DNA from 2 places in the Polaromonas sp. UC242_47 genome. Region 1 is predicted to be linked to the other one. Evidence: riboswitches for the same ligand, from Rfam matches in the RefSeq annotation. Region 1 holds a riboswitch; the other holds the start of a gene.
What was found. Region 1 has a riboswitch for glycine ahead of gcvT (glycine cleavage system aminomethyltransferase GcvT). Riboswitches for the same ligand answer to the same signal wherever they lie in the genome.
Positions count from the first base shown of each region.

Region 2: linked by a shared signal. The riboswitch ahead of ACHMXK_RS02175 (D-amino acid dehydrogenase) and the one ahead of gcvT (glycine cleavage system aminomethyltransferase GcvT) in region 1 are both predicted to bind glycine.

Region 1 is NZ_JBIOAO010000001.1:1,705,765-1,709,167, reverse strand. Features, by position in the region: gene ACHMXK_RS08440 (TRAP transporter small permease) at 1-388, shown strand, start outside; gene ACHMXK_RS08435 (TRAP transporter large permease) at 453-1,730, shown strand; glycine riboswitch at 1,856-1,957, shown strand; glycine riboswitch at 1,978-2,079, shown strand; gene gcvT (glycine cleavage system aminomethyltransferase GcvT) at 2,095-3,255, shown strand; gene gcvH (glycine cleavage system protein GcvH) at 3,296-3,403, shown strand, end outside.
Region 2 is NZ_JBIOAO010000001.1:436,637-440,039, forward strand. Features, by position in the region: gene ACHMXK_RS02170 (FIST N-terminal domain-containing protein) at 1-617, shown strand, start outside; gene ACHMXK_RS02175 (D-amino acid dehydrogenase) at 578-1,933, opposite strand; glycine riboswitch at 2,145-2,234, opposite strand; gene ACHMXK_RS02180 (helix-turn-helix domain-containing protein) at 2,272-3,003, opposite strand.

The DNA of each region.
Region 1 (3,403 bases):
CACGCGTTTTGTACTTGAGCAACCGGCCGAGTGGACCGAAATCCTGATCCGCCTGAGCCTGATCTGGATGGTGTTTCTCGGCATTCCCGCTGCCTTTAGGCAAGGCGCCATGGTCAGCGTGGATGTGTTGTACCGCTGGAGCCCGCCCAAAATCAAACGTGGGCTGGACTGGCTGGTCTGCCTGGCCGCGCTGACACTGATCGCCGTCATCATCTGGTGGGGCTGGGACTATTCCCTGCGCGGCCGTGTTCAGTCCATGGCCGGACTGGAATCCATCTCGATGTTCTGGGGTTATGTGGCCATGCCGGTGGGCGGCCTGTTCTGCGTCATCGGCATCATCGGCAACCTGATCGATCCCCAGCGCCAGGAACTGGAAACCGCCACATGAGCCACGCACCAACCAACGCAAATCGCCGCATGTCTGGCACCGTATTTTTCAAGGGAATCGCACAATGACCGCTGTCATGTTGACCACCATGATCGTGTGTTTCGCACTGACCATTTCCGTGGCCGTCTCCATCGGCCTGGCGGCCGTGTTTGGCATTCAGGCCAGCAACGCCAATATGCTGATCTCGGTGAAGGAAATGTTCTCCGCGATCAACAAGTTCCCGCTGGCCGCGATTCCGTTTTTTATCCTGGCCGGCAACCTGATGGAAACCGGTGGCATTTCGCGCCGGCTGGTGGAGTTTGCCAAAAGTATCGTCGGCGGCGTTCAGGGCGGCCTGCCCATGACCTGCGTGTTGACCTGCATGATTTTTGCGGCGGTTTCGGGCTCTTCGGTGGCCACCACCTTTGCCGTCGGCGCCATCCTGATCCCCGCGCTGATCAAACACGGCTACCCGACCAGTTACGCCGCAGCCTTGCAGGCGACCAGCGCCGAACTGGGTGTGATCATCCCGCCGTCCATCCCCATGATTCTGTACGGCGTCAGCGCGGAAGTCTCGATCGGCGAGTTGTTCATTGCCGGCGTCGGCCCGGGCATTTTTATCAGCATCGCCCTGATGGCCTTTGTCTACGTGTATTGCAAACTCAAGGGCTGGGGCAAAAACGACGGTGACGGCCGTCTGAGTTTTGGCAAGGCCACCTGGCAGGCAGGCTGGGCCTTGCTGATGCCAGTCATCATTCTGGGCGGCATTTATGGCGGCATCTTCACACCGACCGAGGCCGCGGCCGTGGCCGTGTTTTACGCACTGGTGGTCGGCGTGGTGATTTACCGCGAGATCAGCCTGCCGAACCTGGTGCAGGTCCTGCGCAAATCCGTGATCTCCAGCGCCGTGATCATGTTCATCATTGCCAATGCGGGGCTGTTTGCCTTCCTGATCACCCGCGCCGGTGTGCCCGATGCGATTGGCCGCTGGCTGCAAGAAGTGCTGCAGTCGCCCGCGCTGTTCCTGCTCGGGGTGAACGCCGCCTTGTTCATCATCGGCATGTTCATCGAAACCAGCGCCGCCATCATTGTGCTGGCGCCCATCCTGGCACCAGTGGCCATGCATTTCGGCATCGACCCGGTGCATTTCGGCATGGTCATGGTGGTCAACCTGGCACTGGGCATGATCACGCCGCCGTTCGGGGTGAACCTGTTTGCGGCCTGCACGGTAGCGCGGATTTCGCTGGATCGGATCGTCACTCACCTGATACCTTTTGTGCTTGTGATCCTCGGCTGCCTTATGGTGATTACCTACTTCCCGGCACTTTCCTTGACCCTGCGCGACCTCGTTTACGCCAAATAAACAGGGCCCCAGGTGCGCCCACCTCGTGGGGGTTCGCGGCCCGCCGAGGGAGCGCATTTTTCCTTGGGGCGCTCCCTCGAAAAATTGACTTCCATGCGCGGACGCCCCCCAGGGCTTGGGCTACACTTACCCGGTCAGGAGAGAGTTTTCACATGAAAACCGCCGAAGGCGCATGCACCCCCTTTCTGGTGTGCTGAACGCTCAGGCAAAAGGACTGGCAACCGTTGTTGGGCATGTGCTGCCGGCAACGTTCCCTACTGGAGAGAGGCTGCCTTCAAGGCAGCCCACCGAAGGAGCAAACCTGCATCGCCAGGTGAATCTCTCAGGTAAAGCGGACAGCAGGGGCAGCCCATGATTTTTTATCATGGATAACGCTTTGCCCCGGAGAACGCCTGTGTCCGCTACCGATTCCCCTCTGCTGAAAACACCGCTGCATGAGCTCCATGTAGAGCTTGGCGCACGCCTGGTGCCGTTTGCGGCTTACGCCATGCCGGTGCAATACCCGGCCGGCCTGATGGCCGAGCACCACCACACCCGCAAGGCCGCCAGCCTGTTTGATGTGTCGCACATGGGCCAGTTGCGCCTGGTCGGACCGGATGCGGCCGCCGCGCTGGAAACCTTGATGCCGGTCGATGTCATGGACCTGGCGGTCGGCAAGCAGCGTTACGGCCTGCTGCTCAATGACGAGGGCGGCATCATCGACGACCTGATGTTTTTCAACCGCGGAGATGATATTTTTGTCATCGTCAACGGCGCCTGCAAGGTCGGTGACATCGCGCATATCCAGGCCAAAATCGGCAGCCGCTGCGAGATCATCCCCCTGCCCGACCTGGCGCTGCTGGCACTGCAGGGCCCACAGGCCGTTACCGCACTGGCGCGCCTCGCCCCCGATGTTGAAAAACTCGTTTTCATGACCGGCGGTCATTTCAAGATCGCGGGTTGCGACTGTTTCCTCACACGCAGCGGCTACACAGGCGAAGACGGTTTTGAAATCTCGGTGCCGGCGGCACAGGCCGAGACACTGGCCAGAGCCCTGCTTGCCCAACCCGAAGTCAAACCCGCCGGTCTGGGCGCACGCAATTCATTGCGCCTGGAAGCCGGCTTGTGCCTGTACGGCAACGACCTGGACACCAGCACCACGCCGGTGGAAGCCGGCCTGAACTGGGCGATGCAGAAAGTGCGTCGCAGCGGCGGCGCACGCGCCGGTGGTTTTCCGGGTGCCGACAAAGTGCTGGCGCAACTGGCAGACCCCGCGGCCCTGACACGCAAACGCGTGGGCCTGATCGCGCTGGAACGTGTGCCGGTGCGCGAACACACCGAGTTGCAAAATACCGACGGCCAGCGTATCGGCGAAGTCAGCAGTGGCCTGCTGGGGCCGACAATCGCCCAGCCAATCGCCATGGCTTATGTGGCGCCCGCGTATGCCACGCTGGGCACCAAAGTCAACGCCATCGTGCGTGGCAAACCCGTCGCCATGGAAGTGACGGCCATGCCTTTTGTTCCCAACCGCTATTTCCGCGGCTGATATCAACCGACTCTAACGACCTCAATTAACGGAGAAAACCATGATCAAGTACACCGAAGACCACGAATGGCTCAGCGTGACCGGCGACATCGCCACCGTCGGCATCACCGTCCATGCGCAAGACGCATTGGGTGACGTGGTGTTTGTG
Region 2 (3,403 bases), 1.3 Mb from region 1:
ATGTGGTCACCGCGCTGGACGGCGAAAGCGCGTTGGACGTGATGCTGGCCGACCTCGGCGTGTCGCTGGACAAGCCGCGTGATGCGCTGGAAAAAGTACGCACCACGCTGGTTGGCCTGCGCAGCGCCGATGACGCGCAGCAGGATGGCCGTATGCAGCGGCCCGGCCAGTTTGGCGCCGACGTGGTGGTGCGCCACATCATCGGCCTGGACCCGGCGCGCAGCGGCATTGCGATTGCCGACGTGCCCATGCTGGGCATGAAGCTGGCTTTTTGCGAACGCAACGTCGCGGCGGCGCGCGCCGACCTGGTGCGTGTCTGCGCCGAAATCCGCGAAGAACTGGAGCCCGAAGAAGTCAGCCTCGATGTCGCCAACGCCCTCAGCGGTTTACACGCCGACGCCGCGCCGCACCCGGCCCGGCGTATCGCCGGCGCGATTTACGTCAGTTGTTCGGGGCGCGGCGGACCACACTTCGGTGCGCCCAGTGCCGAACTGCAGATCGTGCGGCGCGCCTTGGGCGACGTGCCGCTGGTCGGTTTTTTCGCTGGCGGCGAGATCGCCCGCCACCAGCTCTACGGTTACACCGGCGTCTTGACGGTGTTCACCACCGGCGCCTGAACCCGGCCAGCCGCGACTGGCGAGCGTTGGGGCACAGCGCCCTGGAACGCAAAATCAAGCTCGGGCCTGCGGCCGCTCACGATGTCGGCCAGCGCCTTGCCCGAACCGCAGGCATGGGTCCAGCCCAGCGTGCCGTGGCCGGTATTCAGGAACAGATTGCTGATGCGGCTCTGGCCAATCAGCGGCACATTGCTGGGTGTGGCCGGACGCAGGCCGCTCCAGAATTGCGCGCGCTTCACGTCGGTCGCACCGGGGAACAGCTGCTGCACGCGCCGCACAATCGCCTGGCAGCGGGCCGCATTGAGCTGGCGGTCGTAGCCGTTGAACTCGGCGGTGCCGGCGATACGCAGCCGGTCTTCGGCCTCACCGTCGCTGCCTGGCGTGGTGTAGCGGCTGAACACCAGCTTGAACTCGTCGTCGGTCAAGGACACCTGGTAAGCGCGTGTGGGGTCTATCACCGGCAAGGTGACCGAATAACCCTTGGCGGGATAAATCGGCAACTTCAGGCCTATCGGCTCGGCCAGCGCCGCGCTGAAACTGCCGGCCGCCAGCACGTAGCTGTCGGCGGTCAGCTGCAGGTAGCGGCCTTGTGGATCGGTGGCCTCCACCGCGGTGATCTGATTGCCGTCCTTGAGCAGGCGTGTGATGTGGTGGCCCATCAAAAAGCGCACGCCGCGCGCTTCGCAGAGTTGGGCCAGGGCCAGCGTGAATTTGCGGGCGTCGCCCGACTCATCCTCGGCGGTGTAGGTGGCGCCTGCGAGTTGGCTGCGCAGGGTGGCCAGCGCCGGTTCTATGGCCACCGCCTCATCGGCCGAGATCACCCGGCGTTCGCAGCCCAGCTCGCGCATCTGGCGCGAAGGCTCCAGCGCGCCTTCGAACTCCTGCTGCGAGGTGTAGAAATGCAGAATGCCTTGCGTGCGCTGGTCGTAGTTGATGCCGGTGTCGCGCCGCAGCTGTTGCAACATGTCCCGGCTGTAACTGCCGAGCTGGACGATCTGGCGGATGTTGTGGCGGGTGCGGGCCGGTGTGCATTCGCGCAGGAACTGCAAACCCCAGGCCCACTGGCGCGTATCGGCCCGCAAGCGGAACAGCAGCGGTGCATCTTCCTTGCCCAGCCATTTGAGCACCTTGAACGGGGCGCTGGGGTTGGCCCAGGGTTCGGCATGGCTGACCGAAATTTGCCCGCCGTTGGCGTGGCTGGTTTCTGCCGCCGGCGAGGTTTGGCGGTCGATGACGGTGACCTCATGGCCGAGTTGTGAAAGATACCAGGCCGAGCTGACGCCGAGCAGGCCGCTGCCGAGAACAATAACGCGCATTTTGATAACCTTTTAGACAGTGGGTCCAAGCAGAACGGGCGCAGCTAGCTATCAAATGGATAGCGTGTTGACGCCGGAAACGGGTGTCGTTCTGTTGGTTGCCGCTCCCCCTGTCCTTGGTACCTGAGAGATTCACGCCGCAGCGGGCGCTGCGGGTTTGCTCCTTCGGTGCGATGCATCAAGGTGATGCAAAGGCTCTCCAGACGGCTATTTTCAGCATGCAGTACGGGACCTGAGCGTGTATGGGAGTTTGCGCCTTCGGTGGGACGCCTGGGGGCGTCCACTCTCCTGCATGAGAGCCCGATTCTCCCCGAAGCCGGGCCGGCTTGTCAAAGTGTTTAACGTCGCAAGGCCGCAAACGCTTCAAACTCCCAGCTGCGCATGGCCAGCAGCAAGGTGTAACCCTCGCGGTCCTTGTCGGCCAGTTTCTGGTCGGCCTGGTGCTGCTGCGCAAAGTCCTGCGCCACGCGTTGCATACGTTCCATGAAGGAGGGCGCCAGGCTGCGGCTGATGGCGCCATGCACCAGCAGCAGGCCTTCACCGCTGCCGTCAAAGCCGCCGGAAAAATAATCCAGCAAGGCGTTGTCGCGAAAATAATCCATCACCGGGCCATGCGGCCGCCAGCGAAAAGTCTTGGCGAGTTTGAGCCGGTAACGGTTCAGGGCCTTGAGTTCGATGATGCCGATGCGGTCCAGCTGCGCCAGGTAAGTGATGCACTCGGCCTCGGTCACGCGGTAGCTGCCGGTGATCTGTTCCAAGGTCCACTGCGACAAGACACAAATGGCGGTCAGCAGCAGTTTCTTGTCGGCCACCACGGCTTTTTCCTGCGCTTCGGTGAGTTCCGCCAGCAAAGGCTGGGTGTCGGCGACCCGCCGCGCGAGATCGGCAAAGTCCAGTTTCAGGGCGCGGCAAATCGCATCCACCCGCGACAGCGGCATGTCACCCCGCGACAACATCCGTTTGACGCTTGACTCGGCCATGCCGAGTGCGCGCGCCAGGTCTGCATACGTCATCTGGGCGGATTTGAGCTCCTTTTTCAGGGCAGTCACCAGGTCAGCGCTTGTGCTCATCAGAACTCCTTGGTATCAATGGTCGATACTTTAAGTCTTCTGGTGTGATCTTGTATCGATAAGGAGGGGCAGAGGGCGTTGGTGAGAACAGACTGCGCCCACCTCTTGAAAGGGCTGCGCATGGCATTGATTTTCGAAATACCAAAGATCCAGGGCCGCGGAAAAATCAGGGCAGAATCCGGGGCACTGAGCTGCCAACGGGGCAGGCCCTCCAGGCAGCCTTGGAGCCTGTTTACGTTCTCCATGGGGTCGCGTTGGGGCGCAATCGGGATGAGTTGTTCGCCAAGATCTCGCCGCATGGGCTGATGTCCATGCAAGGGATTTGGTGGGCAAATCGCCCGATTTCGCCCCAACCCGGAGGGCAGGTGGCTTTTCGGGCGGTCTGCTGCGTTGCGGCGCT